DNA from 2 places in the Paenisporosarcina sp. NPDC076907 genome. Region 2 is predicted to be linked to the other one. Evidence: a T-box and tRNA genes for the amino acid it is inferred to sense, from the RefSeq annotation. Region 2 holds a T-box; the other holds one or more tRNA genes.
The links. The T-box of region 2 lies ahead of ileS (isoleucine--tRNA ligase). A T-box ahead of a tRNA ligase gene usually reads a tRNA of that ligase, here a tRNA-Ile.
Positions count from the first base shown of each region.

Region 1: it has a tRNA-Ile gene. The T-box ahead of ileS (isoleucine--tRNA ligase) is inferred to sense a tRNA for this amino acid. The anticodon was not compared.

Region 1 covers NZ_JBNNIX010000002.1:728,117-743,332, forward strand. The annotation lists gene ACQKEV_RS11320 (hypothetical protein) at 1-85, opposite strand, end outside; gene ACQKEV_RS11325 (hypothetical protein) at 103-552, opposite strand; gene ACQKEV_RS11330 (alpha/beta hydrolase family protein) at 553-1,341, opposite strand; gene ACQKEV_RS11335 (NUDIX domain-containing protein) at 1,319-1,792, opposite strand; gene ACQKEV_RS11340 (transposase) at 1,840-2,142, opposite strand; gene ACQKEV_RS11345 (Dps family protein) at 2,250-2,699, opposite strand; gene ytzI (YtzI protein) at 2,800-2,946, shown strand; gene yidD (membrane protein insertion efficiency factor YidD) at 2,943-3,173, shown strand; gene ACQKEV_RS11360 (metal ABC transporter solute-binding protein, Zn/Mn family) at 3,292-4,293, shown strand; gene menC (o-succinylbenzoate synthase) at 4,333-5,445, opposite strand; gene ACQKEV_RS11370 (o-succinylbenzoate--CoA ligase) at 5,418-6,866, opposite strand; gene menB (1,4-dihydroxy-2-naphthoyl-CoA synthase) at 6,927-7,745, opposite strand; gene menH (2-succinyl-6-hydroxy-2,4-cyclohexadiene-1-carboxylate synthase) at 7,757-8,584, opposite strand; gene menD (2-succinyl-5-enolpyruvyl-6-hydroxy-3-cyclohexene-1-carboxylic-acid synthase) at 8,572-10,290, opposite strand; gene ACQKEV_RS11390 (isochorismate synthase) at 10,283-11,665, opposite strand; gene ACQKEV_RS11395 (1,4-dihydroxy-2-naphthoate polyprenyltransferase) at 11,840-12,751, shown strand; tRNA gene ACQKEV_RS11400 (tRNA-Glu) at 13,245-13,316, opposite strand; tRNA gene ACQKEV_RS11405 (tRNA-Ser) at 13,324-13,414, opposite strand; tRNA gene ACQKEV_RS11410 (tRNA-Asn) at 13,423-13,497, opposite strand; tRNA gene ACQKEV_RS11415 (tRNA-Ile) at 13,499-13,575, opposite strand; tRNA gene ACQKEV_RS11420 (tRNA-Gly) at 13,586-13,659, opposite strand; tRNA gene ACQKEV_RS11425 (tRNA-Phe) at 13,665-13,740, opposite strand; tRNA gene ACQKEV_RS11430 (tRNA-Asp) at 13,806-13,881, opposite strand; tRNA gene ACQKEV_RS11435 (tRNA-Met) at 13,885-13,961, opposite strand; tRNA gene ACQKEV_RS11440 (tRNA-Ser) at 14,081-14,173, opposite strand; tRNA gene ACQKEV_RS11445 (tRNA-Ile) at 14,186-14,262, opposite strand; tRNA gene ACQKEV_RS11450 (tRNA-Met) at 14,270-14,343, opposite strand; tRNA gene ACQKEV_RS11455 (tRNA-Ala) at 14,362-14,437, opposite strand; tRNA gene ACQKEV_RS11460 (tRNA-Pro) at 14,458-14,534, opposite strand; tRNA gene ACQKEV_RS11465 (tRNA-Arg) at 14,547-14,623, opposite strand; tRNA gene ACQKEV_RS11470 (tRNA-Leu) at 14,648-14,736, opposite strand; tRNA gene ACQKEV_RS11475 (tRNA-Gly) at 14,750-14,824, opposite strand; tRNA gene ACQKEV_RS11480 (tRNA-Leu) at 14,845-14,929, opposite strand; tRNA gene ACQKEV_RS11485 (tRNA-Lys) at 14,945-15,020, opposite strand; tRNA gene ACQKEV_RS11490 (tRNA-Thr) at 15,027-15,102, opposite strand; tRNA gene ACQKEV_RS11495 (tRNA-Val) at 15,122-15,197, opposite strand; rRNA gene rrf (5S ribosomal RNA) at 15,208-15,216, opposite strand, start outside.
Region 2 covers NZ_JBNNIX010000001.1:1,290,842-1,306,516, forward strand. The annotation lists gene ACQKEV_RS06260 (sigma-E processing peptidase SpoIIGA) at 1-315, shown strand, start outside; gene sigE (RNA polymerase sporulation sigma factor SigE) at 335-1,042, shown strand; gene sigG (RNA polymerase sporulation sigma factor SigG) at 1,138-1,926, shown strand; gene ACQKEV_RS06275 (YlmC/YmxH family sporulation protein) at 2,555-2,803, shown strand; gene ACQKEV_RS06280 (YggS family pyridoxal phosphate-dependent enzyme) at 2,878-3,567, shown strand; gene ACQKEV_RS06285 (cell division protein SepF) at 3,564-4,025, shown strand; gene ACQKEV_RS06290 (YggT family protein) at 4,046-4,306, shown strand; gene ACQKEV_RS06295 (RNA-binding protein) at 4,361-5,149, shown strand; gene ACQKEV_RS06300 (DivIVA domain-containing protein) at 5,248-5,757, shown strand; T-box leader at 5,879-6,102, shown strand; gene ileS (isoleucine--tRNA ligase) at 6,221-8,983, shown strand; gene lspA (signal peptidase II) at 9,124-9,609, shown strand; gene ACQKEV_RS06315 (RluA family pseudouridine synthase) at 9,610-10,536, shown strand; gene pyrR (bifunctional pyr operon transcriptional regulator/uracil phosphoribosyltransferase PyrR) at 10,779-11,318, shown strand; gene ACQKEV_RS06325 (uracil-xanthine permease family protein) at 11,337-12,656, shown strand; gene ACQKEV_RS06330 (aspartate carbamoyltransferase catalytic subunit) at 12,801-13,679, shown strand; gene ACQKEV_RS06335 (dihydroorotase) at 13,679-14,956, shown strand; gene ACQKEV_RS06340 (carbamoyl phosphate synthase small subunit) at 14,956-15,675, shown strand, end outside.

The DNA.
Region 1 (15,216 bases), on a different contig from region 2:
CTGGCAATAACTCCGTCATTAATGAAAACCAATATGTTTCATTGGATTGCAATATGGTTTCGTACTTAATATATAAATTCCCCATGCCTCTCCCTCCTCTTTTTACATGAGGTGTTCTTTGAAATATTCCGCGTGTTCAATTTCAGGGAATAGTACTTCAAATTTTTCTGCTTCTTTTTCATTTACTCCATACAACACAATCTCTGAACCATATTGTGCAATCTCAAGCATTTGAATATCTTCTTTATAAAAGAATAAAGTAAACCATTTTAAACCACCATCTGCATCTATCGAATGATTACGTAAATAGTTACAATTTTCTTCGTTCAAAGTAATGGTAAAGGATTTAACAAGACCTTGATCTGCTGAAAGTGCGGAGATTTTGGCCAATTCCTCAATATGCTGCACTTCTGTCTGCCAGCAAAGTATTTCCACAGAGGCATAGTCACTCGTATATGTATCCCACAACTTATCCCAATATGACGTGTCATTAGGAATCGAAGTTTTTGTTGCAGTACTGGTAGTCTTTAAATAAATGCGAATATGTTTCATCTAGTAAACTCCTTGTCGTTTCATCCATTCAGTTAAATCTCTCACTGTCTGTCTATTGATTTTAGAGGGGAAATAATGTGTGTAATCTTTAAAATACCATGTTTCGAATTTTTTGTTTTCTTGAATAAGCGCTTTTTCAAGTCGTAAGGCATGTTCAAATCCGACGTTCCCGTCTTTTCTTCCATGGATAATTAAGATAGAAGCGTCAATCGCATTGATATGTTTGAGTGGTTGACGTTCTTCATATGCATCTGGCACCTTCGTTGGAGTACCGCCAATTACACGTTTCATCATTCTGCGCATATCCTCCCGCTCCTCATAGGTGAGGAAAATATCAGATACACCTGACCAAGTGACCACTGAAGTAATATCTGATCGCAAAATAGCCGTCCACAATGCCATAATTCCTCCACGGGAAAAAGCAAACAAATGAATACGATTCACTGAAATAAACTGTTTTAATACATCTACTCCATTTGTTGCATCAAAACGATCTTCCCCAGCAAATTCATCTTTCCCCTCTCCGCCTCTGTTCCCACGATAGTATGGAGCAAATACGACGAATCCTTGTGTGGCAAACTGAGCAATTCTAGCGGCTCGAACCATACCAATGTTTTGTATACCTCCGCGCAAATAGAGAATCCCATCATAATTGCCCTGTTTTCGAGGCTCCGCGAGTAATCCTTTGATCCTGAATCCACAAGACCAATAAACAATTTCAGTTAATTTAACATGTGGATTTGGACTTGGATATGGAAGAATATGTTCAATCGTTCCGTCTACTTTCATCTAACATCACCTGTTCCAGCATTTTTCTCATTCCGTCATCGGTCATATGAAAACTAAGATTAGTTGCTTTGAAAAATTCCTGTAATGTCATCCATACAGGTCCGTCGGTTTCAAAGCGTTCAAAAGTATTATTAATCGAATCAACTTTTGCACGAAAAACGGCCTTGCAAAAAGGTTTGCCCTCATGCACCATGTATTCGGCAAACCATTTTAAATTCGAGATGCTTGCGCCAGTTTCTTCAAATACTTCCCGTTTCGCTGCTTGTTCTAACGTCTCGTTTGGCTCAACTTTACCACCCGGAAATTCAATCCCTCTTTCGCGATGTTTTGTGAGCAACCACTGGTTTTGTTTATTCGCTAACACGAGTACATGTGTGGTAGGAATTGAGAAGGAATTTTGTTCAAATGATAAGGTAACTTTTAACTCATTCTGATCTACAAAAGAAAACATGCCTACTACACTCCTTTCAAATAGTGTAGCGAAGGCATGCACAGCATTCAACTATAATATGGCATGGTTTCAATCTGTTGTTTTGCTTCTTCGTTTCCGTACTCATGTATCACGGCATATAGCTTTTTCAACCTTAAATCCACCCCATCGTTTTCCGGGTCTAAATGATAAGGAACGTATGGAGTTTGAGCTCGCCAAAACCCTTTCCATTCAAACGATTCTTTTTGATCAAATAATTGATCGAGTACATTTAAGACTTCTGGCTCTGCTTCAATTTCATATTCCCAAGGTGAGTCTTCTGGATGAAAATAGTACCTATGATGAGTAACCGATACATATACTTTTGTCATTTGATTCAACCCCTTTTTCCTAGCATGGCATTATCCAATCAATTCATGCATAAAGTCCGGGGAGAATTGAAAAAAGCAAATTCCCTAAAGGGAATTTGCTGTTCTGCTTATTTGTTTGTATCACCTAAGAATGCGTTCAACATCCATTGGTGTTTCTCAATTGACTGGTACACTGCATTTAAAAGATCTTCTGTCATATCATCTTCATCTTTTGCAGCTTCGTCCATCCCTTTTTTCAGCGATTTCATAATTTTATCGAAATCTTTTACGACAGTCTCAACCATTTGTTTATCACTTTCTTTTCCTGTCGCTTCCGTCACATCAGATAGTTCCAGATGCTCCTTCAACGTCGCAACAGGTTGACCACCTAATGTTAATAAACGCTCTGCAATCTCATCCATATGTAGAGTAGCTTCATTATACAGTTCTTCAAACTTTGCATGTAAAGTAAAGAATTGAGGTCCTTTTACATACCAATGGAAATTATGTAACTTCGCATACATGACTGACCAAGTTGCTACTTGTTTATTAAGTTCTTTGTTTAATGCTGCTGACATAAAAATTTCACACTCCTAAGTTGATTTATAGCCCCGATTACTTTCAATTTACCACTAAGTTCACTACAATAAACATACAGAACGAAGTGGAGTGAAAAAAATGTTATTATTTATGGTCATCATCTCAGTAGTAATGGTCATCGGCATCACAATGATGTTCCTTCTTGCTACAAAAAAAGCGTATACAATTGAACATAAAATCGATCCAATTCCCACTCAATCAAACGAGGATCGAGACTCCAAATGAAATTCCTGGTGATTGGTATTTTCCGTTTTTATCAGAAATTCATTTCCCCTTTGACCCCACCGAGCTGCCGATTTTATCCAACATGCTCCCACTACGGAGTTGAAGCAGTTGAAAAGCATGGTGCCTTTAAAGGTATCTACTTGGCTATTAGCAGAATCCTTCGCTGCCATCCTTTTCACGAAGGTGGATATGACCCTGTTCCAGAAGAATGGCCTTCAAAGAAATGACTTTTAAATGAGTCATTTTTTTTGTGTCCTTTTTCCTTGTCTTTTATAGATGTTTCTTGTATGATAAGAAAGTTCTATATACAAATCGTAATCGTTACTATTTAAAAAGGAGATACACATGAAAAAGTACCTATTATATAGTTTTATCACGTTATTGGTTTTATCTACTGTCGCATGTGGAAAAAACACACCAACGACCGGGGAATCTAAAAATCCCGATGCATTAACTGTTTACACGACCGTTTATCCACTCACTTATTTTACCCAACGCATCGGAGGAAATAACGTTCATGTTGAATCCGTTTATCCAGCAGGATCGAACGAGCATACATTTGATCCAACGCAAAAAGATATGATGGACTTAGCAAATGCAGAATTATTTTTTTATGTAGGTCTTGGTCTTGAAGGGTTTGTCGACAATGCGAGAAAGACATTAGCAAATGAAGAAGTGACAATGGTCGCAACTGCCGATGAAGTGACAGACGAAGAATTGGCTATGAGTAAAGGACATGAGAATGACGGGCACGATGAAGAGCATGAAGAAGGCCATGCAAATGAAGGTGACGGGCACGAAAGTCATGATCATGGTAAAACCGATCCCCACCTTTGGATTTCACCACAGATTAGTATGAAGCTTGCCTCTTCTATTAAAAACTCTCTGATTGAAAAAGACCCGGAGAATGAAGCCACTTATACAAAAAACTATGAAGCTTTAATACTCGAACTTGAACAGCTTGATAAAGATTTCAAAGAAATGGCAGATGCTTCAACTAACAAAACGTTCTTTGTTTCTCATGCAGCGTTTGGCTACTTGGGTGGAACATACGGACTTGAGCAAGTTGCAGTTGCAGGCTTGAATTCGCAGGACGAGCCGTCACAACAAGAGCTCACTGAAATTGTTAAATTAGCTAAAGAAAAAAACATCACTACAATTTTATTTGAACAGAATGTCTCATCCAATTTAACAAAAGTGATACAGAATGAAGTTGGAGCTGATGCAATGACGTTGCATAATTTAGGCGTATTAACGAATGAAGATATCGATAATAAAGAGACATACTTTACCTTAATGGAACAGAATTTAGAGACATTAAAGAAAGCATTGGCCTCTGCGAAGTAAAATAAAAACCACGGAATGTTTTTCATTCCGTGGTTTTACTTATTTAAACAGCTTGTTTCGTACCTCGAACTGCTGAATAATCGATTGATTCCATTCAACCCCTACGCCGGGTGAGCTCGAGAGTTCAATTTTACCTTCACATACATCGATGAGAGGAGTCGCCAAGTCATCTTTCCAAAAGTGTGTCGATGAACTGAAATCCCCAGGGAATGTAACACCTGGCAAAGAAGCAAAAGCCAAATTGAATGCTTTTGATACGCCGAATTCAATCATTCCTCCTACCCAAATTGGCACATCTGCTTGCATGCATTGATGATGAATTCGGAGAGCTGCTGATAGTCCACCAACTCTGCCTTGCTTCATCACAAGTATTTTGCCTGACTTACGTTCAATCATATCTAACGCATCTTCATAACTGGCAATGCTTTCATCCAAGGCAAATGGCGTTTTCATTGTTTTTTGAGCTTCTGCAGAAACCCGATTAAGCTGTTCCGAAAAAGGTTGTTCAATTAGAGCAAAACCACAATCGTCGAAAGCGCGTAAGTAATCAATGGTACTTTCAGTAAATGCACCATTCGCATCGGCGAAAAATAACGTTTGTGGGTATTTTTCGATTAAGGACTTCATGTCTTGCGGATTGGTGTTTTGAGATATTTTGATTTTAATTCGTTTATATCCTTTTTCTACAGCGGCATCGATTTCTTTCTTCATTACACAATCAGTAGCAGCAGCTACGACAACACCGGCTTCGATTGTTTCTTTTACTCCACCGATGACTTGCCAAAGAGGTTTATTTAATTTCTTAGCATATAGATCCCATAATGCATGATTTACAGCCGCTTTTGCCATATGGTTGCCTTTGATAGCCTTTAGTGCTAATTCGAGTTGATCTGGGTGCGAGAAGGATTGATTCAACATGGCTGGAATTATCCATTTTTCTAGTGTGTTCCATGCCGTGTCCACCGTTTCTTCGGTGTACCAGGGAGAAGCAAATGCTACACATTCCCCAACACCAATTGTGCCGTCAGCATCCGTCACTTCAAGAAGGACACTCTCCCTTTCTTCCACTTCCTGCAAGTGAGTAATAAATGAATGTTTTAGAGGCACTTTTACGTGATATAACGTCACTCTTTTGATTTGGATGTTAACCACGCTCTCAGCTCTCTTCTCAGTAATTTATTCGATGCATTTCTCGGCATAACCTGTACATGGTGCAATACTTTCGGCATTTTATAAGGTGCCAATTTATCCTGCAAAAACGCTTGTAATGATTCCAATGAGAGTGCCTCATCACCGACAATAAATGCTACCGGTACTTGTCCCCACTTCTCGTCACTCATTCCACAAACACCCGCTTCACGTATCATGGGATGTTGAAGAATAGCATTTTCCACTTCTGCCGGATAAATGTTTTCACCACCTGAAATAATTAAATCAGAGCGACGATCGACGACATATAAATATCCTTCATCATCAAAATATCCGATATCGCCCGTACGGAGCCATCCGTTTTCCTGAGATGCTGTGGAAGCATTTCTACCGATATAGCCCGGGGTTACATGGCCACCACGGATGCAAATCTCGCCTTCTTCAAAAGGATTTGTCGCTTGATCGATTTCAATAAAACTTAAATACAATGGCTTCCCAGAAGACCCAAGCTTTCTTACCGCATCTTCAGGAGCAAGTGTCGCCGTTTGTGAAGATGTTTCGGTCATCCCGTAGGTTTGCAGAATGGGAATACCACGAGCAATTGCTCTCACTAAATAGGTACTCGGAACAGGACCACCGCCAACAAGCATCGTCAGCAAACGAGACGATACATTAACGTTTCGCTCTTCTAATTCGCGTAAAATCCGTTCTAACATAACTGAGACAACAGACATACGAGTGACCTCTCCGCTTACTAAGTCGTCCACCACGTGGCTTATCTCAAATTTCGAATACAGCCTCACTTCCATTCCATATAAGACCGAGCGAATGAAAATAGATAATCCACTAATGTGAAATACAGGCATGGTGCACAACCACACATCATCTGGTTGAACCCCCATATTGAAGGCGGAGGCAGTCGCATTGGTTGTGTGGTTTTGAACCGTTTGACGAACACCTTTTGGATTACCCGTTGTTCCGGATGTATACATTATGGACATGGTGCGTTCAAGCGGCCATTCGTCTTCTATTTCGAACTTGACGGAAGTTTTCTCAGTTAGTACATCCATGGTAATTGGGGAATGGATAGCCACTCTTTCTTCATAACCACCATCCACTAACAATAAAGACGGTTGAGCATCGTCAATTTGATAGGAAAGCTCTCCATCAGAGAGTCTTTCATTTAATAACACCACTTCACAACCTAATTGCCAACAAGCATGAATAGTCACAATCAACGCTGGTTGTGAGGGTGATAATATGGCGATGCGATCTCCATTCTTGACGCCAAAAGCTTTCAATGAACCCGCTACTTCTAAGGCTTCATCAAAGAGCTGTTGGAAAGTCCATGATTGATGTCCATATGTTAATGCTTTGCGATTGGGCGTCATTTTGACACGCTGTGCTAACCAGTTAGGATACATAAAATTTTGCCACCTTTAGAAAAAGCTGTCCTCATAAAGGACAGCTTGAAAATTGTCATATCAAGGGAAACGAGGGAATTGACCGAAATCAGGTTTACGTTTTTCCTTAAAGGCATCGCGGCCTTCTTTTGCTTCATCAGTTGTGTAGTAAAGAAGTGTTGCATCTCCAGCCATTTGTTGCAGCCCTGCCAAACCATCCGTATCTGCGTTCATTGCCGCTTTCAGGAAACGAAGAGCTGTAGGTGACATAGAAAGCATTTCTTCACACCATTGAACCGTTTCATCTTCCAATTGTGCGTAAGGAACTACTGTATTGACCAAGCCCATATCTAATGCTGCTTGTGCGTCATATTGACGACATAAGTACCAAATTTCACGCGCTTTTTTATGTCCGATAATACGAGCTAAATAACCAGAACCGTAACCTGCGTCAAACGAGCCGACTTTCGGTCCAGTTTGTCCAAATATTGCGTTGTCTGCAGCGATTGTTAAATCACAAACTACATGAAGAACGTGTCCGCCACCGATTGCATAACCTGCTACCATTGCAACAACAGGCTTAGGAATAACGCGAATCAAACGCTGTAAATCCAGAACGTTCAAACGTGGGATTTCATCTTCTCCAACATACCCACCATGTCCACGGACTGATTGGTCACCACCTGAACAGAAAGCTTTTTCGCCTTCACCTGTTAATACGATAACGCCGACTTTTGAATCATCGCGCGCATAAGTAAATGCATCCAATAATTCTTTAACGGTTTTAGGTCGGAAAGCATTTCTTACTTCCGGACGGTTAATTGTGATTTTCGCAATCCCGTTAAAAGTTTCATACTTAATATCTTCATATGTACGTTCTGATACCCATTGACGTGTCATACTCTTCCTCCTCAAGATCTTTCTAATACTTGCTCCATTATTATTGTAGCAAACTGAACGGGATTTTCCACATGAATTGCATGACCCGCTTCTGAAACTTCTAGATGCTGGCTGTTTTGAATCTGTTTTGTCATTTGCTTTCCAATAATCGTGAATTTTTCATCAAGTTCACCCGTGATTATTGTGACAGGGATTTTCAACTCATTCAATCGAAACCAGTAAGAAGGTTGACGACCGGTACCCATTCCTTTCAAACTATTCCAGAGACCTGAAGCAGTTTGTTGCATGCGATCTTCCCTAATGGATTGAAGCTTGATCTCATCCAATTTTTTTTGAGATTGAAATAACGGAATGTCCTGCCAAAAATCGATGAAGGATGAAAGACCTTCACTTTCCAGCTTCATAGCTAATTGATTATCTGCAGCTATTCGGGAAAGTCGGTCGGCTTCTATATCCAAACCTGGCGACGCACTTTCCAATACTAACTTCCGAACATATTCAGGATAACTAAGTGCATAAGCAAGTGCAACTCGCCCCCCCATTGAATAGCCCACGAGTGAAAAACTTGTTATGTTAAGAGTTTGGATAAGCACATGTAGATCCTTTAGTTGTTCGCTCATTTCATATCGTTTGTAATCTTTAGGTGATTCGGTGTTTCCGTGACCTAATAAATCAACCGTAATACAACGGACAGTTTCAGGTAATTGTTCAATAATTGGATGCCATGTTTTCGTGCTGCCAGTAAATCCATGCAAAAAGAGAATGGTTTCCAAAGCGTTTTTATTTTTAATTGAATAACTGACATTCACACCTCGGACTGATGCAACTAGTTGTTCCATTTCAGGTCCAACTCCTCAGTAATCCCGTTCCATAATTGTCGATGTGCCAAAACGTTCTGTTGGCGATTCGTCTTCACTTCAATGATTCGCAAATCTTTTTGTTTTGCTGTCGTTAAAGCATTTATGAACTCATCTTTTGACTCAACTGCAAAGTATTCTGCTTCGTACATGGTCGCTATTGAATCGAAAGACAAGCCGGTTGGTGTACCGAACAGTTTTTCAAAATAAATCTCTTCACTTGATTGAGGCAAATAAGAGAAAATGCCTCCTCCATCATTATTCATCACGACAATGGTGAGGTCCGTCTCATGGAAACGTGAAACCAATAAACCATTGCTGTCGTGAAGGAACGAGATGTCCCCGATTAATAAAGTGGCAGGTCGTTTTCTCGCCTGCTGAATGCCAAGTGCAGTTGAAACAACACCATCAATTCCATTTGTTCCGCGGTTAGCATAAATTGCAATGTCTTTAGTTGTTTGATTGAAGAAAGTATCGACATCCCGAATTGGCATACTGCTACCAGAAATGAGGTCACTCCCATCGGACAAATAATGAAATAGCACTCCGGCTAGTGCGCCTTCGTCGTTTTGCTCTTGAATATATTTCTCGACATGTGTTGTTGCAATTTTATTTGCCTTTGTCCAGTTGATAAGAGCTTCGTTTTCATGAACGTTGCTCAACTCTTTCCAGAACACTTGCGCCACAGAATGAACATGGTGCGTCACCACCCCCAACGAGTCCCTGAACATTGGATCTTCATCGACCGCAACATAAATTTCAGGCTGAACATCTTTTAGAAATAGTGAGAGCGGCTTAGAAACCGGTTGAGCACCAAAACGAATCACTACATCGGGAATAACGGACTGTTTAAAGTTTTCACTTTTCAGTAGTGCATCGTATTGATCAATAAGTAAGTGTAAGCAATCTTCCGGGACACTTGTCCGAAGTTGAGAAAGTGAATCTGCCAATACTGGCCACTGGATGGATTTTGCAAAAGCCCAAAACTCTCTTTTGGCCGTATCTGCAGATAGTTCCCCAACGATGAGAAGTCCCCTTTTAGCGGAAGCAATCGATTGTTCAACAAAGTCGATTGTAGGCTGTGACGCAACAATCGTCCCTGACGTCGATTCTATAAATGAGGAAGGCTCAGGCTGGAAGTCAAAATCAAGCAACAAAGGTTCTCGGAAAGGGATGTTGATATGAACTGGTCCCATTGGTGCTGCCTTAGCATGTGTAATGGCTCTCGCAGTATGACGAACAATAAATGGAATCGTCTCTTGATGTTCGTCTGCTAACGGAAAGTCTACACTCCATTTAACGTGTTTTCCGTATAGTTGAACTTGGTCGATGGCTTGAGGTGCTCCCACTTCCCTAAGTTCGTGTGGACGATCTGCTGTTAAAACAATTAAAGGAATCCTTGCATAGTTTGCTTCCACAATAGAAGGAAAATAGTTAGCAGCTGCCGTTCCAGACGTACACAGTAAAAGCACTGGACTTCGTTTAGCTTTGGCCATTCCTAAAGCAAAAAAACCAGCAGATCGTTCGTCAATTTGCATATATGTGTTGAATTCTTTTGTTTGACTAAAGGCATATGCAAGAGGCGTGGAACGAGAACCTGGACTGATTACGATATCCTGAACGCCTGCTCGAAGAAAAGTTTGGACGATAGCGTGTACATATTCAGTTAAATTTGTACGGTTATCCATTTAATTTACCTCCAAGAGTGCGTAACATCGGTCTAAATTTCACTAATGTCTCCGCATATTCAGAAGTAGGATCCGAATCCGCAACAATTCCTCCACCAGCATATAAATAAGCATTCGTTTTGTTCAATAACGCGGAGCGGATGGCAACAGCGAATTCACCGTTTCCTTCAGCATCAATCCAACCCACAGGTGCGGCATAGTATCCACGATTCATTTGCTCAACCATTCTAATTATAGCCATGGCGTCTCCTCGGGGTTCTCCACCTAAAGCCGGTGTTGGGTGTAAATCTTTTACCAGTTGCAACAGTCCATAACCTTTTTGCAACTTCCCTTCCACTGGTGTATATAAATGCTGAATGTCTCTGATTTTCATCAGTTTAGGGTATTTTGGAACTCTGACTTCGTCACAATATTGATTAAATACTTCCGTAATCATATCTACCACATATTGATGTTCTTCTCTGTTTTTTGAATCCTGCAATAGGTCGTTGCCTAATTGCTGATCTTCGATTGCAGTTTGTCCCCTCTTAACAGAACCCGCTAAACAAGTGGACAGTGCGCGACGATTTTCTACTTTCACCAAGCGTTCAGGCGTTGCTCCAAAAAACAAATTATCTGCAAGCTCTAGCCCAAACAGAAAACTTTCTGGTTGCTCTTTAGACGTATGATACATGGCAGATGGTGAACTCACTTCTTCTGCAAAAGTCAATTCCAATGAACGGGCAATGACAACCTTTTGAGCCTCACCAGCATGAATTAATTTCGTCACATGTGAAACTGCATCCAAATATAATTCCTTGTAGCGTTCATCCATTTGAGTTAATAGCGGTTTTGCATAAGGTTTTAATTCCTTGACCTGCGCTGCATGGATCAGGTCATCCCGTTCTCCACGTAAGCGATCAAATTGAATTTGTGAATCTTTATCACTCGTTATTAAATGGATACTGATGAATACTCTGTCGTCACGTATGACGAGTTGAAAAGAAGGCACAGCAAAGTACGCCGAAGGGAACATATCCCACTCGGAAGATAATTTGTTGGCTGGGTCAAAAGAAAACCCGCCAAACAATATCGGTTGTAAATCATGTTCTTCATTCACGATTTTAGAGCACAGTTCATTCCATTGTTGATCCACTTCAGCGAAGCGATTTTCTTCTGCGGTACTTGTGATGACATGAGCATGTCCAAGTCCGACCAATGTAAATGTTTTTTCTCGGTTCTGCCAGTAAAATCTTTGACCTTTATATGACTCTCCTGCTTCAAAGAAAGCAACAGAGGATAATCCATTCACTTCAATCGTTTCTGTATAAAAATGTACGGCCGAAGACTGATCTTCGACTACATATCCTGTGGATGTCAATGACTTTCGTTTCATCCAGTTTCCCTCCGTAATTAGGACTTCATAAATATATGAGGACCCTTTAATATCCTACCTTCTATCATACCTCTTTATAGACGATTCAGCACTCGTAAAGCAAACAATCTACACAGAATTAGGTGGATGAAGTACAATGAGAGAGGTAAAAAAAGAAGAAGGAGCGGAAACTTTATGTCACACGATTTAAAAGCTGATAGTGGCTGGCGTATTTGGTGGCAATTAACACGGCCTCACACGTTAACTGCATCATTTGTTCCTGTATTTTTAGGTACAATGATTGCCATTTCCTATACAGATATACACTGGCCATTATTCTTTGCTATGCTGTTTGCAAGCATGCTGATCCAAGCAGCTACAAATATGTTCAATGAGTATTATGACTTTGCAAGAGGATTGGATAATGAGAAGTCTGTTGGGATTGGTGGTGCCATCGTTAGAAATGGAGTTCAACCAAAAACAGTTATGCAGCTCGCTTTATTGCTCTATGCAATCTCAATTATTCTAGGGATATACATATGCATCGAAACCACTTGGCTATTAGCAATTGTAGGAGCCGTATCAATGGCGATTGGCTATTTCTACACAGGCGGTCCTTACCCTATTGCATATACGCCTTTTGGGGAATTATTTTCAGGTGTATTTATGGGAATGCTGATTGTTTTAATCGCATTCTATATCCAAACAGGAGAAATTACATCCATTGCTCTGATATTGTCTATTCCAAGTATGTTACTAGTCGCTGCAATTATGCTTTCAAATAATATACGGGATTTAGTGGAAGATAAAGCAGGCGGACGTAAAACAATGGCTTTACTGATTGGACGTAAACGCGCCATCAATGTATTGCTCGGATTGTTCATCGCTTCATATTTATGGATCCTTGCACTGGTTGTCGCAGGAGAAATCACTCCATGGGCACTACTTGTTATTTTGAGCATAAAAAAACCGATACTTGCCATTCAGACATTTAAAGCTCATGAAGATCCGCTCAGAGTGGGTCCTGCCATGAAAGATACCGCACTCACGAATACGATCTTCGGTTTCCTTCTCGGAATCGGTTTGCTGATTGGATATATCTTATAGAAATTGAACAAACCGCATGTGCCTGGACAAAGGCAATGCGGTTTTTTTATGTATTTTCAATATAGAGAAGGTTTCAATTGGCTCGCAGTGTTCGATCGAAAGCATATGGATCTTTACTTTCACAGAAACACCCATTAAACGACAGTATTAGGGTCATTTTGTATATTTCTACAACTTCTAATGAATGGAGCTGTTCTCTTCGCTCGGTATAAAGAATGACTCACCTGTTTTGAGAATGTAGGATTTTCAGACGTCAACCACGTTTTTTCAGACGTGATGCTTCATTTCTCAGACGTCCTCTCCCATTTTTCAGACGTGAGTGCCAAAAAGTCAGACTGAGCTTCCACATATCAAATAACAGCAAGAAAGCCTACAGCTTAATAGCTGCAGGATTAGATTATCATATATCAATTATGGGTAGACATAATATCCTATAATTCGACATTTCTCCATAAAAAAACACGCTATCCCGAAGATAGCGCATCTTTTTAAATGACCCCTACGGGATTCGAACCCGTGTTACCGCCGTGAAAGGGCGGTGTCTTAACCGCTTGACCAAGGGGCCTTATATCTGGCGGAGAAGGAGGGATTTGAACCCTCGCGCCGGTTGCCCGACCTACACCCTTAGCAGGGGCGCCTCTTCAGCCACTTGAGTACTTCCCCAGAAATAATGGCTCCGAAGGTAGGACTCGAACCTACGACCAATCGATTAACAGTCGATTGCTCTACCACTGAGCTACTTCGGAATGGTGGGCCTAAATGGACTCGAACCATCGACCTCACGCTTATCAGGCGTGCGCTCTAACCAGCTGAGCTATAGGCCCACATAAAAAATGGAGCGGGTGAAGAGAATCGAACTCTCATCATCAGCTTGGAAGGCTGAGGTTTTACCACTAAACTACACCCGCAAATATGGTGGCTCAGGACGGAATCGAACCGCCGACACAAGGATTTTCAGTCCTTTGCTCTACCGACTGAGCTACTGAGCCACAATTAAATTGTACTAAGCTGTGAATCTCTTTGCTTATTCCAATTTTTAATACTTTAGAAAAAATGGCGGTCCCGACGGGAATCGAACCCGCGATCTCCTGCGTGACAGGCAGGCATGTTAACCGCTACACCACGGGACCATTTGGTTGCGGGGGCAGGATTTGAACCTGCGACCTTTGGGTTATGAGCCCAACGAGCTACCGTGCTGCTCCACCCCGCGATAATATTATTGTTATAAACATAATTGCTTCAACACTTATTGTGTTATGAACACCTGCATTTAGCGAGTTAATATGTATGTTTATATTTGATAGTCTTACACCACACACTTAGTAAAAATGGAGGAGGTAGAGGGATTCGAACCCCCGCGGGATTTGACTCCCCTGTCGGTTTTCAAGACCGATCCCTTCAGCCAAACTTGGGTATACCTCCGCGATATATAAGTGGTGGACCTTGCAGGACTCGAACCTGCGACCGGACGGTTATGAGCCGTCTGCTCTAACCAACTGAGCTAAAGGTCCTAAAAAATGGCGGCAGAGGGGATCGAACCCCCGACCTCACGGGTATGAACCGTACGCTCTAGCCAGCTGAGCTATGCCGCCAGGATCTTTATAAAATGTTGGTGGAGCCTAGCGGGATCGAACCGCTGACCTCCTGCGTGCAAGGCAGGCGCTCTCCCAGCTGAGCTAAGGCCCCATAAAAGGGATGAAATAAACTGGTCGGGAAGACAGGATTCGAACCTGCGACCCCTTGGTCCCAAACCAAGTGCTCTACCAAGCTGAGCTACTTCCCGAGTCAAAAATTATGGCGCGCCCGAGAGGACTCGAACCTCTAACCGCTTGATTCGTAGTCAAGTACTCTATCCAATTGAGCTACGGGCGCTAAATATGATGTTTTATGAAAAGATGGTGCCGAGGACCGGAATCGAACCGGTACGGTAGTCACCTACCGCAGGATTTTAAGTCCTGTGCGTCTGCCAGTTCCGCCACCCCGGCATTAAAGAAGTTATGGAGCGGAAGACGAGGTTCGAACTCGCGACCCCCACCTTGGCAAGGTGGTGTTCTACCACTGAACTACTTCCGCTTGTATAACATTGTAAAAAATGGTGCGGGTGAAGGGAGTCGAACCCCCACGCCTTGCGGCGCTAGATCCTAAGTCTAGTGCGTCTGCCAGTTCCGCCACACCCGCAACTTAGTATGAAAATGGTGAGCCATGTAGGATTCGAACCTACGACCCTCTGATTAAAAGTCAGATGCTCTACCAACTGAGCTAATGGCTCTAACAATGGTGCCGGCGAAAGGAGTCGAACCCTCGACCTACTGATTACAAGTCAGTTGCTCTACCAACTGAGCTACACCGGCACGGTGTTAAAAAGAATAATGGTGGAGGATGACGGGCTCGAACCGCCGACCCTCTGCTTGTAAGGCAGATGCTCTCCCAGCTGAGCTAATCCTCCGAAATAAATCGCCCAGCGA
Region 2 (15,675 bases):
CATTTTATTTCTGCTGAAAAAATGAAATCATACCTTCCAATGGATTTGTGGCAATATCTTCATGATTTTGAAGGAAGTTCATCAGAAAATTTTAAAAATGTCCCTTTACCATTTCGCTCTCAATTGCGTTTAATTCGTCTCCAGACCGTTCAGAACGAATCGACTTGGGCAATCGGAATAAAAGTGGATCATATCCGTTTGAAAACCAATAAAGAGCAATTCTTGTCGCCGTGTTACATCGTATTGACGAAAAACAGCAAACATTTTCCACGTCAAACAGATGTCATATTGCATGCTTCAACATTATTCAGCTAATCATGGGAGGGCGAATGCTATGTTAATGAAAATTTGGAACAGACTTATTGAGCTTTGGAGTCAATGGCGCAGTAAAGGAACATACTATATTGGCGGTAGTGAGTCGCTACCACATCCAATGAATCGTGAAGAAGAAGCAAAAACCATTGAAGCATTTATGAATGGCAGTCTTTCTGCTCGTGACACGTTGATCGAACGTAATTTAAGGCTTGTCGTATATATTGCAAGACGTTTTGAAAATACAGGAACCCATATTGAAGATCTAATCAGCATTGGTTCCATAGGACTTATTAAAGCGATTGAAACTTTCAACACAGAAAAGAAAATTAAGCTCGCCACATATGCATCACGCTGTATTGAAAATGAAATCCTGATGCATCTTCGCAAAACAAGCCGCTTAAAATCTGAAGTTTCTTTTGATGAACCATTGAACTCAGATGCAGATGGTAATGAATTATTACTTTCGGATATCTTAGGCACGGACGAACATATTATCGCTGAAGACGTTGAGAAAAAGATTGAACGACAATTTATGTTTTCGGCAATTGACTTGTTGGATAAAAGGGAGAAATACATTATGGAATGCCGTTTCGGATTAAATGGTCAGGAAGAAATGACACAAAAAGAAGTTGCAGATATGCTTGGAATTTCACAGTCTTATATTTCCCGATTAGAAAAGAAAATTATTCATGATCTGAGAGAAGAATTGAATCAACCAACAGCTTAATGGATGAAATTGGACGTATTTGACAACGCATAGTTTCTTTCGAGGCGGACACACTGATAAGAATCACAGTGTTGAACAGTTCGGAGGAAAAAGCGATGGTACGTACAAAAGTCGAATTATGCGGTGTAGATACGTCAAAGCTACCTGTTTTATCAAACGAAGTGATGACACAAACTTTTATAAGGTTCCAAAGTGGAGATGAAACAGCAAAAGAAGAGCTTGTGATGGGGAACTTACGATTGGTTCTCAGCTTGGTCCAACGTTTTGCTTATCGTGGAGAACAAGCTGATGACTTGTTTCAAGTGGGCTGTATCGGCCTGATAAAATCAATTGAAAACTTTGATTTAAAACACAATGTGCGTTTTTCAACGTATGCAGTGCCAATGATAATCGGTGAAATCAGAAGACATTTGCGTGATCATCATCCAGTACGTGTATCAAGGTCTCTTCGTGATATTGCGTATAAGTCAATGAAGGCAAAAGAGCAGTACATTGCAGAACATTTGCATGAACCTACGTTACAGCAGCTGTCTGAGATGATTGACATTCCCCATGAAGATATTCTATTTGCTTTGGATGCCATTCAAGAACCCATTTCGTTACAGGAGCCGATTTATCACGACGGGGGAGACCCAGTCTTTATGCTTGATCAGTTAAAAGATGAGCAAGTATCAGAAGAGTCATGGTCCACATATGTTTTCATGAAAGAAAGCATAAGCAAGTTGGACATCCGGGAGCAAAAAATATTGGCTAAACGGTATTACTACGGTGAGACCCAAACTGAAATCGCTAAAGAACTGGGTATTTCCCAGGCTCAGATTTCAAGGCTGGAAAAACATGCAATTCGCGTCATTAAAGAAGAATACAACATCGATTATCGATGAAACACTGAGCTTTTATTCCTTTTACGGAATAAAAGCTTTTAAATTGTAGACATTAAAATGAGTCAAAGAATAAAGTTCCAAAGCAAAAAAATTTGATTGCCATTTCGGCGGACGCGTTTCGCGGGCACGGCTTCAGTCTCCAAAAAAACGTTGCTCCTGCATCACTTCGCTAGCTTCGTCGCAAATGAATTGTGCAAACTTCCAATTGCACAATTCGCTTCTTGCGGTGCCTTCAGCTCGTGCTGTTCCCGCTGAAAATATTTTGGCAAATGGCCAATATATTTGCGACGAGTAACCGCAGGAGCAGTATGTTTTCGCCGCCTCCACTCCAATCATCAGAAAGTTTCTGTCTGCGTGTCTCTGCAACCTATATCAGTAAGCTGGTGGTCGGCTATTTCTGAAGACTCCTGCGGAAAAAACGGAACAAGCTAGACCCCGCAGGCCGAGCCGAGGAGGCTAGCGTTTCGTCCGCGGAAAGCGAAAGAAATATCCGACCACATTCTTTTTCCATCAAGTGCAAAAGTTATTAATTCGATTTTTCATCTGTCTGCAAGCTTTTATTCCTTTTACGGAATAAAAGCTTTATTTTTTGTTTATGAACATAAACTGTAAAAAGGGGGAATGACCGTTGAAATTTACCGATATCCAACAAAAAGAATTTATTGAGGCGAGTGATGGACGGATGCTTGGCTTTGTCAATGATGCCAGAATTTCAAAAGAAAATGGAACGATTGAATCCTTTTTCCTGGCAGAACCGAAAAAGATGCTCGAATTGTTCTCTGGTAATCGACCGACAACTGTAATAAGATTATCCGATATTAAAGTCATTGGAAAAGACGTGGTTATCGTTCAGACGAAAGGTTCTGAACACGGATAAACATTGAATATTCAACGTTTGATTGGTACAATAATGAGATAACACCGATACTTAATAGTTAGGAACTTCTAAAAATGCCAATTGAGCGGAAACTTCAACAAATACAACAGCAAATCAGTCAAGCATGTGCGCGTGTCAATCGTTCTATCAAGGATGTTCATATTGTGGCAGTAACTAAGTCAGTTACTGTGGAGCGAACGCAGGAAGCCATATTGGCAGGACTCAACCATCTTGGTGAAAATCGCCCGGAAGGCTTGTTGGCCAAACAAGCTGAAATTAAAACGCCCGCAATTTGGCATTATATCGGCTCCTTACAAACACGCAAAGTAAAACAAGTAATCAACAGTGTTCAAGTTTTGCACTCATTGGACCGAATGAGTTTAGCGGATGAAATTCAAAAGCGTGCAACTCAAAAGATTGATTGTTTTATTCAAGTTAATGTGTCTGGTGAAGAAGCAAAGCATGGAATTGAGTTGCAGAATGTCCAACCATTCATTGAATCATTAAGTGACCATCATCAAATACGCATCATTGGATTAATGACAATGGCACCAAATACGTCAGATGAAAAAGTCATTCGTTCCGTATTTAAATCCCTCAAGGACATGCAGGTTAATATTGCCAGTAAAGGCTATACTCGTGCACCTTGTACGGAATTATCTATGGGCATGTCTAATGACTTTGAAATCGCGATCGAAGAAGGCGCCACATATGTACGAATCGGTACAGCACTAGTCGGAGATGAAAGTGAGGATCTTACATGAGCATGAAGAATAAATTCAAAAACTTTTTTTACTTAGATGAAGAAGAAGAAATTCCAACAACGAATGAACGCAGAAAAGAATCTCAATCAATGCCTCAACCGACTGTTCGCAAAACGACAAAAGAAAGAAGAGTTGTGCATTCGGAATCGACTTCAACTCCTAACATTGTGAGTCTCCAAAACTTACAGAAATCTTCAAAAGTAATCCTTGTTGAACCACGGGTTTATGCGGAAGCGCAGGATATATCGGAGCATTTAAAAAATAAACGAGCAGTAGTAGTTAATCTACAACGAATAGATAAAGATCAGGGAATACGCATTGTGGATTTTTTAAGTGGAACCGTGTATGCTTTAGGCGGAGATATTCAGCGTATTGGCACCGATATTTTCTTGTGTGCACCTGATACCGTAGAAGTGGCTGGAGCCATTTCCGACTACTTTTATGATGACATACAATAATTGAGGTGTAATTAATTCTTATGGATTTTGTAATCAATTTATTAAATGAAGCAATTGGATTATATTCGATTTTGCTTATTATCTATATTTTTATGTCGTGGGTACCGAGTGTGAAAGAATCGAGTATCGGACGTTTCCTTGAAAGAATATGTGAACCGTATTTAGAGCCTTTCAGACGCTTTATCCCACCTTTTGGTATGATCGATGTATCGCCAATTGTCGCTATTCTAGTATTAAACCTCGCTCGTGGTGGCTTGGAATATTTAAGTAGACTTGTCTAACAGATTGCCTCACTTTCGTGGGGCTTTTTTTGACCATTGAAAGGAAGAGCAAAGATGGAACAAGTTTTGCAACATTTTCGTAAAGATGAACAACCATTTATCGAACAAGTCAGTGGATGGCTGCGAGAGACGCAGGATCGGTATGCCCCAAAGTTGACCGATTTCCTGGATCCAAGACAGCAATTTATTGTGCATGCAATTATTGGTCAGAATGAAGATGTGTTAACTACTGCTTTTGGTGAATTTCCTGAAGCAGAAAGAAAACGGATGCTCATTGCTCCTTCATACTTTACTGCGACTGACGATGATTATGACATTGCGATGTTTTCTATTAAATATCCTTCGAAATTCATCAATATTGAACACCCCGATGTATTAGGTTCCCTTATGTCATTAGGATTGGATCGCTCAAAATTTGGAGATATCCGAGTGGATGACAATCAAATTGAATTTGCAGTTGCTTCGGAAGTTGCCGATTTTGTACGGATGCATCTTACTTCCATTGGTAAGGCAAAAGTTCATTTGGAAGAACTGCAGCCTGACCATGCCTATTTAGAAAACAGGGACGTGTGGGTCGAAGAGACACATACAGTAAGTTCAATGCGAATTGATACAATCATCGCTTCTCTTTTTAATGTCTCCAGACAAAAAGCATCGATGCTTGTCCATGGTGGTAAAGTAAAGGTGAACTGGACTGTGCGCGAACAACCATCATTCGAATTGCATGAATCTGATTTGCTTTCGATCAGGGGCTATGGGAGAATACGAATTGGAATGATTGAAGGACGTACAAAGAAAGACAAAATACGACTTCAAATAGGGCGAATTGAACAAAATTCGTGAATTATATTCAAGAAAATTCGAATTATTGATGTCATCATCGACAATGAACGGTATAATAGTTGGAAACGATGTAAGTTAGTAAAGGGGAGATTTTTGAAATGCCGCTATCACCACTAGATATTCATAACAAAGAGTTTGGTCGTGGGTTCCGAGGCTATAACGAAGATGAGGTCAACGAATTTTTGGACCAAGTGATTAAAGATTTCGAACTTCTAATCAAAGATAAAAAAGAATTGGAAGAGAAATTGAAGTCGTCAAGTGAGCGAGTTGGCCATTTCACAACTATCGAAATGACACTTCAGAAGTCAATCGTGGTTGCACAAGAAGCTGCAGAAGAAGTACGCCGAAACTCTCAAAAAGAAGCAAAGTTAATCGTTAAAGAAGCTGAGAAAAATGCGGACCGTATCGTAAATGAAGCATTGACGAAAGCTCGCCGCATTGCCCTTGAGATTGAAGATTTGAAAAAGCAATCAAAAGTTTTCCGTAACCGTTTTAAAATGTTGGTCGAAGCTCAGCTTGATTTAATCAACACTGATGATTGGGATCACTTGATGCAATATGAAGTGGACACGACTCAGCTTGAAAGAATGGATTCAAAAGAAGACTAATCACAGCTTGACGATTATGGAATCATTCCCTATAATATCTACATATTATAAGAAATGCGAAGAACGTCTCTATAGCAGATGTTTCTAGCCAGACATAGTGAAACTGTAAACAATACTTTATACTAATACGCTGAAAGAGACAGTAGTTTGAAAGCACAGAAAAGCGATTCGGGGATGGTGGAAGCCCGAACAGGCGGCAATCAAATGAAAATCACTCTTGAGTAAAATCACTGAACTTGATTTTGTAAGTGATTTCGGATTCACACCGTTAACGTGATCTAAGCTGGCAACTTCTTCATGTTGCAATTAGGGTGGTACCGCGAGTTATAACTTCTCGTCCCTTCATTGGGATGAGGAGTTTTTTTGTTTGGTTTAAAATGGTTGGATTTTCCTGAGAATAGGAAGATTTGAATGGTCAGTCCCCCAAGCAATGCGCTTGTATATTAAGAGGAGGTTTTTTAAAATGGAATACAAAAATACTTTATTGATGCCTAAAACGGAATTCCCAATGCGCGGTGGCTTACCTACACGGGAACCGGCGATGCAAGAAAATTGGAATGAAATGAAACTCTATGAAAAAGTTTTGGAGCGTACTAAAGGGCGCCCAAGTTTCATTTTACATGATGGCCCTCCATATGCGAACGGCGATATTCACATGGGTCATGCTATGAACAAAGTGCTAAAAGACATGATTGTACGTCAAAAATCTATGACGGGTTATTATGCACCGTATGTTCCAGGTTGGGATACTCATGGTTTGCCGATTGAGCAAGCTTTAACGAATAAAGGTGTCAATCGCAAAGAAATGACGGTAGCGGAATTCCGGAACTTATGTGAAACATATGCTTATGAACAAATTGACCGTCAACGTGAACAATTTAAACGCCTTGGTGTACAAGGTGATTGGGAAAATCCATATGTGACATTGAAACCAGCATATGAATCCCGTCAAATTGAAGTTTTTGGTGAAATGGCACGTAAAGGCTATATCTATAAAGGGTTAAAACCAGTTTATTGGTCTCCATCAAGTGAGTCTGCGCTTGCTGAAGCTGAAATCGAGTATCAGGATAAAAAATCTCCATCTATCTATGTGAGTTTTGAAGTGACAGATGGTAAAGGCGTAGTTGCTGAAGGAACTAAAATTATTATCTGGACGACTACACCTTGGACAATTCCAGCTAATCTTGGAATTTCAGTAAATCCTGAATTCGACTATGTAATTGTAGAAGTTGCATCAACGCGTTACCTTTTAGCAAAAGCACTACTGGAGAATGTGGCAACTACTCTTGAATGGGATTCTTATGAGATTGTTCAGACACTAAAAGGTGAACAAATGGATCGCATGGTAGCGAAACACCCTTTATATGACCGTGATTCGCTTGTAATGCTCGGGGACCATGTAACTGACGAGGGTGGTACTGGATGTGTCCATACAGCTCCAGGGCATGGGGAAGATGACTTCCAAGTAGGTAAAGCTTATGGACTTGAAGTGCTTTCACCAGTGGATGACCGTGGTGTATTAACAGCTGAAGCACCTGGCTTCGAAGGATTATTTTATGATAAAGCCAATAAAGTCATCACAGAAGCTTTGGATGCTGCTGGTGCTTTAGAAAAACTAACATTCTTCACACATTCTGCACCTCATGACTGGCGTACGAAAAAACCGGTTATTTTCCGTGCAACAGCTCAATGGTTCGCTTCTGTTGAAGCATTCCGCGACGAATTATTAACCGCAATTAAGAATACATCCTTCACACCTGCATGGGGTGAGACTCGTCTCTTCAACATGGTCCGTGACCGTGGAGACTGGTGTATTTCCCGCCAACGTGTATGGGGTGTTCCAATCCCTGTCTTCTATGCGGAAGATGGAGAACCAATTTTAACGGAAGAAACGATTGCCCATGTTTCAAAATTGTTCCGTGAACACGGTTCGACAGTGTGGTTTGAACGTGAAGCGAAAGACTTGCTTCCAGAAGGATTCACACATCCGAATAGTCCAAACGGCCGCTTCTCTAAAGAAACGGATATTATGGATGTTTGGTTTGATTCAGGATCTTCTCACCAAGCTGTACTTGATGAGCGTGAAGACCTTTCGTATCCAGCTGACTTATACTTGGAAGGATCGGATCAATACCGTGGATGGTTCAATTCCTCGTTAACAACAAGTGTTGCTATCAGTGGTCACGCTCCATACAAAGGATTGTTAAGCCATGGTTTCACACTTGATGGTGAAGGACGTAAGATGAGTAAGTCTATTGGAAATGTCATCGATCCTGCGAAAGTCATGAATCAACTAGGTGCTGACATTCTTCGTCTATGGGTAGCATCTGTCGATTACACAGCAGACGTTCGAGTAACGGACTCAAATTTCAAGCAAGTTGCTGAAGTTTACCGTAAAATTCGCAATACGTTCCGTTTCCTTCATGGAAATGTATCGGACTTCAATCCACAGACCGATCGTGTTGCTTTCGAAGATTTACGTGAAGTAGATCAGTACATGTTCATGAAACTGCAAGATTTGATTGAAACTGTTCGCAAAGCTTATGACAAGTATGACTTCCCAAGTGTTTATCATGCTGTCAACAATTTTGTATCATCTGATTTGAGCTCATTCTACTTGGATATTGCAAAAGATGTTGTTTATATCGAAGGAGTGGACAATTCACATCGTCGTGCGATGCAAACAGTCATGTACGATACATTGATTGGATTATTGAAACTGACAACACCAATTCTACCGCATACGACGGATGAGCTATGGGTCTTCCTGACACATGAAACGGAAGAAAGTGTGCAGCTGACTGACTTCCCTGAAGCGGTATCACATGAAGTGTTTGCAAGTTTACGTACGAAGTATCAACAATTAATGCTAGTACGTGACGACGTGTTAAAAGCATTGGAAGAAGCACGTAATGCAAAAGTCATCGGGAAGTCACTAGAAGCAAAAGTTACGCTTTATGTGAAGAAAGAACTTGTAGAAGCATTTGATGCAAGCAAAGTGGATTTTGCACAATTCTTCATCGTGTCGGACTTTACATTAGCGGGTGCAAAAGAAGAAGCACCAGCGGAGGCTTTAAATCTTGAAGTGTCATCTGTTGTCGTTACAAAAGCACAAGGTGAAAAATGTGAACGATGCTGGACAATTTCTTCCAAAGTGGGAGAAAATGAAAAACATCCGACATTATGTCCACGATGTGCAGATGTAGTAGAAAAATATTACGTATAAAAGATCGGGAAACTGGCTTTGATTATTGCCAGACTAAGTATTCCTGCATGTGAAAGAGCTGTCCTTTTTGGGCAGCTCTTTCTGTCCGTTCATGTTATGTGGTAAACTAGCTAAGATACTTGCGTAACGGAGGAACATTCGTGTACATTTTTTATTTAGTAGCAATTGCCGTTGTGGCGATTGATCAATGGACAAAATGGTTGGTTGTAAAAAATATGGAACTAGGCGAACGGATTGTCTTAATGGATCCGACGTTTGCATTACTTTCCCATCGGAATCGTGGAGCAGCGTGGGGAATGTTAGAAGGACAGATGTGGCTATTTACGATCGTCACGATCATCGTGGTCATTGGTATTTTGTATTACTTTCATAAAGAAGCAAAAGGAAAGCCATACTTTCAATTAAGTTTGATGCTTTTACTTGGTGGTGCGATTGGGAATTTTATAGATCGTTTGTTCCGCGGTGAAGTTGTGGATTTTGCGGACGTTCTTATTCCAGTCATAAATTATGATTTTCCGATTTTTAACGTTGCAGATGCAGCATTAACCATTGGGGTCGTCATGCTCATCATCGTATTATTTTTAGAAGAAAAAGCAGAAAAAGCTGCAAAGAGAAAAGGTGAATAGATGGAAGATTTTACGTATAAAATTTCAGAGCAACAAAAAGGTGAACGTATCGACAAAGCATTAGCAACACTTGAAGCAGATTGGTCACGTAGTCAAATTCAAATATGGTTAAAAGATGGAGCCGTATTAGTCAACGGTGAAACTGCTAAATCTAACTACAAAGTGAAAGCTAATGATGTTATTAATGTCACAGTACCGGATGTTGAAATTTTGGATATCCAAGCAGAAGATTTAAATCTTGAAATCGTTTATGAAGATGAAGACGTTCTAGTGGTAAACAAACCACGCGGAATGGTCGTTCATCCAGCCCCTGGACATACTTCAGGAACACTTGTAAACGGCTTGATGCACCAGGTAAAAGATTTATCCGGTATTAATGGTGTAATGCGTCCAGGTATCGTACACCGTATCGATAAAGACACTTCTGGCTTATTAATGGTTGCAAAGAATGATAAAGCGCATGAATCTTTAGTGGATCAGTTAGTGAAAAAGACGGTTACCCGTAAATATACAGCTTTAGTTCATGGTCATATTCCGCATGATAAAGGTACCGTCGATGCGCCGATTGGCCGTGATGCACGCGATCGTCAAAGCATGGCAGTTATTGATAAAGGAAAACATGCCGTCACGCATTTCCGTGTTATGGAACGTTTCGGCAGCTTCACATTGGTGGAATGTCGACTGGAAACAGGACGTACACATCAAATTCGTGTGCATATGAAATACATCGGTTACCCTCTTGCAGGTGACCCGAAATATGGACCGAAAAAAACAATCGAGTTTGACGGACAAGCGTTACATGCAGGCGTTCTCGGGTTCATTCACCCACGTACAGAAGAGTACTTGGAATTTGAAGCGCCATTACCTGCTGAGTTCCAGGCTTTGCTTGAAGAAATGAAAACGACTGTTGACACCAAGGAAAAGTAAATCTATACTAGTTTAAAGTATAGGACGGTAGTTAAAGTTCATACGTCTTTTCATTCATTAACACAAATCAAAATTTAATAGAACACCTTTAAAAACAGTCCAGAGAGGCTGAGAAGGTAACAGTGAACGTATAAGAACACATGCTGTGTGTTATTCATACGCCTAATTTTCTGCATTCACACCCTCTCATCCATCTTTGGACGAGAGGGTTTTTATTTGGGGAAAAAGGAGAGAAATCGAAGATGGTCGAAAAAGCGAATATTTTGGATGAACAAGCCATTAACCGTGCTTTGACACGGATCGCTCATGAAATTATTGAACGCAACAAAGGAATTGAGAATTGTATTCTTGTAGGGATCAAAACAAGAGGAGCTTATTTAGCGAATCGCCTGGCTGCCAAAATTGAAAAAATTGAAGGTAAGTCAATCAAAGCCGGCGAGCTGGATATTACATTGTATCGAGACGACCTATCCATGAAAACGGCAAACAAAGAACCTCTTGTGCAACAAGTGGATATCCAACATGTTGTGACCGACCAGAAAGTCATTTTGGTAGATGATGTTTTGTATACAGGGCGCACAGTAAGAGCCGCAATGGATGCGGTAATGGATTTGGGAAGACCATCACAAATTCAATTAGCAGTCTTGATTGATCGAGGTCATCGCGAATTACCCGTACGAGCGGACTATGTCGGAAAAAATATTCCGACCGCAAGCCTGGAACGAATTGTTGTACGTATGCAAGAAACAGATCATGAAGACAGTGTAACAATTCACGAGTAGACGAATGGGGAGAATGAGATGACAAATACACAAACAGTTTTGGACATACATGACAGACCTTCAACGGGCAAGTTAGCAACGCTAAGTATTCAACATATGTTTGCCATGTTTGGGGCAACAATACTGGTGCCACAATTGGTCGGCTTAAGTCCGGCAATTGCATTGTTAACAAGTGGGATCGCGACGCTGATCTTTATGTTCGTAACGAAATTCCAAGTTCCCGCTTATCTAGGTTCTTCATTTGCTTTCATATTGCCGATTCAAATGGCAACGAAAGAAGGCGGTATCGGCAGTGCTATGATTGGCAGTCTGTTCGTCGCAATCGTCTACTTTATCGTTTCGCTGATTATCTGGAAAACAGGCTATAAATGGATTATGAAAATATTACCGCCGATTGTAGTGGCACCTGTCATCATCGTAATTGGGTTGGCTTTATCACCAGTCGCAATCGATATGGCGATGAATATCGACCCTGACTTAGACGGAATAAAAGAATACAGCATGCTGCATTTCTCAGCAGCCTTAGTGACATTAGCAGCAGCAGTTGTGGCAACGTTATTCTTCAGAGGAATCATCAGCTTAATGCCGGTTCTGATTGGAATTATCGTAGGATATGTGTACTCATTGATAATCGGAATCGTCAATTTCAATCCAGTAAAAAAAGCGGATTGGATATCAGTTCCTGACTTCCTGATTCCTGGTGTGCATTATGAATTTGTCATTACGCCGACCTTACTTTGGCTGATGGTTCCCATCGCAATCGTAACGATTTCCGAGCATATCGGTCATCAATTGGTCTTAGGAAAAATCGTTAACCGCAATTACATAAAAGATCCAGGACTTCATCGTTCATTATTAGGTGACGGCCTTGGAACTTTCATCAGTGGTCTGTTGGGTGGACCACCAAAAACAACTTACGGTGAAAACATCGGAGTGCTAGCAATTACCCGAGTATATAGTGTCTATGTCATTGGGGGTGCTGCAGTACTTGCCATCGCCTTCTCGTTCTTTGGCAAAGTCATGGCACTCATTGCAACGATTCCAAATGCAGTGCTGGGTGGAATTTCGATTTTACTCTTCGGGATCATTGCGTCATCAGGTCTACGCATGCTGGTAGATAACAACATTGATTTTGGAGACAAGCGTAACTTAGTCATTTCATCGATTATCCTGGTAATCGGAATCGGTGGGGCGAAACTACACTTCATGGATACGTTTGAAGTTGGTGGCATGGCTTTAGCTGCCATAGTCGGTGTTCTACTAAACTTGGTCCTACCTGGTAGACCGCAAGAAGCTATTGATTCATTGGAAGACAAATCAAATACTGAATCCTTTTAATACCTAGTCCAGAGAGGCAGGAAAAGGGAAACCGACTGGTAGAGTTCCGTGACATCATGGATCTTTGCTTGAAGGTACCCCTTAAGCCTCTCAACACTTGTTGAGAGGCTTTCTTTTAACCAAAAGAAAGTGGGAGGCTGTAAAGTGAAGCATCTATTGAGCATGAAAGACCTACAAGAAAAGGACATACAAACGATATTAAGTCGTGCATCACACTTTCAACAGCAAGCATCAGCTAATTTGATTAAACCATATACGGTAGCAAATTTATTTTTCGAACCGAGTACACGAACAAAAATGAGTTTTGAGATGGCCGAGCGGAAACTTGGACTGAACGTACTTCCATTTGAAGCAGGAACATCGAGCACTCTAAAAGGTGAAACTTTGTACGACACAGTAAAAACTTTGGAAGCTATCGGGGTGGATGCTGTTGTTATAAGGCATGAACAAGATGGTTTTTATGAAGAATTATTAGCCGGAGTGAACGTCGCAATCATCAATGGTGGAGACGGTTCGGGTCAGCATCCAACTCAATGTTTACTCGATCTATATACCATCCTACAAGAGTTTGGAAAGTTTGAAGGGCTGAAAATTGCAATCGTTGGGGATATCGCACATAGCCGGGTAGCCAAATCAAATGCAGAAGCGCTGACAAGATTAGGTGCACATGTCACATTCCTTTGTCCACCTGAGTGGCAAGGCGACTATGAAGCAGTAAATACTTGGGACGACATACTGCCGACTGCTGATGTGATTATGCTTTTACGAGTGCAACATGAGCGGCATGAATCAACAACTGACTTTACGAAAGAAAGCTACCATGAGACATACGGTTTAACAAACAAACGCTATGAAGAATTGAAACCGACAGCTATCATCTTGCACCCAGCGCCTGTTAATCGGGACGTGGAAATAGCAAACGAGCTGGTGGAAAGTGAAAAATCACGTATATTCAAGCAAATGCACAACGGTGTGTTCGTACGCATGGCCATACTGGAATCCGTTTTGAAAGGGAGATCATGATGAAAAAATTCATACAAAACATTCAATTGCTTAATGACAATCATGAATTGATGGAGGGATCCATCCTGATCGACAATGGACGCATTATCGAAGTAAATCCGAAAACAACACCTGAAGCGGATGAAATTATCGACGGCAACGGACATTTTGTTTCCGCAGGGTTCATCGATGTCCATGTTCATTTGCGTGAGCCAGGTGGCGAGCAAAAAGAAACGATTCAAACCGGTACACATGCTGCGGCAAAAGGTGGATACACAACCATCTGTGCAATGCCGAATACAAGACCTGTTCCGGATACGGTTGAAAATCTATCTCATGTCAATAGTTTAATAGAAGAAAACGCGTTAATTCGAGTACTCCCTTATGCTTCTATAACCATTCGCGAAGCTGGTAAAGAACGAACAAATCTGGCTGCATTGAAAGAGCATGGTGCCTTTGCCTTTACGGATGACGGGGTTGGTGTTCAGCAGGCTGGCATGATGTATGAAGCAATGAAAGATGCAGCAAAGTTGAATATGCCGATAGTTGCTCATTGTGAAGACAATACACTTATCTACGCGGGCGTCATGCACGAAGGTGTGAAAAATAAAGAACTGGGTCTGAAAGGCATTCCATCCATTGCAGAGTCTGTGCATATTGCGAGAGATGTATTGCTCGCTGAAGCTGCTGGTGCGCACTATCACGTGTGTCACGTTAGCACCAAAGAATCTGTGCGAGTAATCAGAGATGCCAAAAAGGCAGGAATACGGGTTACAGCTGAAGTCAGTCCTCACCACTTGTTGTTATGTGAAGACGATATTCCAGGAAATGACGCAATCTGGAAAATGAATCCGCCACTTCGCGCAAAAGAAGATTTACAAGCCTTAATTGAGGGACTGGAAGATGGGACACTGGATTTCATCGCTACGGACCATGCCCCTCATACAGCTGATGAAAAAGGGAACGGAATGGAACAGGCACCGTTTGGAATCGTTGGTTTGGAAACGGCTTTTCCCTTGCTGCATACTCATTTTGTGAAAAGTGGAAAATGGACATTAGCGCAATTGATAGACTGGATGACGAGAAAGCCGGCTGATGTTTTCGGACTGCCTTATGGTCGCTTGCATATGGGCGAATCAGCAGACTTAGTATTTATTGATTTGGCGAAAGAACAGAATATAAATACTGCAACGTTTGTATCAAAAGGAAAAAATACACCGTTCCAAGATTGGGCATGCACCGGTTGGCCGGTCATGACGATGTTTGAAGGCAATGTTATTTGGCAGGAGGAGAAATGATGATGAAAAGAAGCCTCATTTTAGAAACTGGAGATGTGTTTAATGGAACAGCATTCGGTAGTTTGAATGCCAGTGAAGGAGAAGTCGTATTCACAACGGGTATGACAGGCTACCAGGAAACGCTATCGGATCCATCTTACTGCGGTCAAATCGTAACGATGACTTATCCATTGATCGGCAATTACGGTATTAATCGGGACGATTTTGAATCAATTGAACCGGCAATTAAAGGGATGGTTGTGCGAGAACTAGCGAACACACCATCAAACTTCCGAAGTGATGCGACACTCAATGACTTATTCGTTTTGAAAAACATTCCCGGTATTGAAGGAGTGGACACACGTAAACTGACACGAATTATTCGCGAATACGGTTCCGTAAAAGGCCACATCAGTGAAGCGGGTTCAGATATCCAAGTGGAAGAAGTAGTTGCACAGTTAAAAATGACGACATTCCCAACGGATCAAGTCAAACAAGTGTCAACCAAACGTCCTTATCCTAGTCCAGGACGCGGAAAACGTGTGGTGCTTGTAGATTTCGGAATGAAACACGGCATCTTGCGTGAACTGAATAAACGGGATTGTGATGTGGTGGTGGTACCTTACAACACAACTGCTGAAGAAATCATGGCGATTTATCCAGACGGCATCATGCTATCAAATGGACCTGGAGATCCAAAAGATGTGCCGGAAGCAATCGAGATGTTACAGAACCTAATT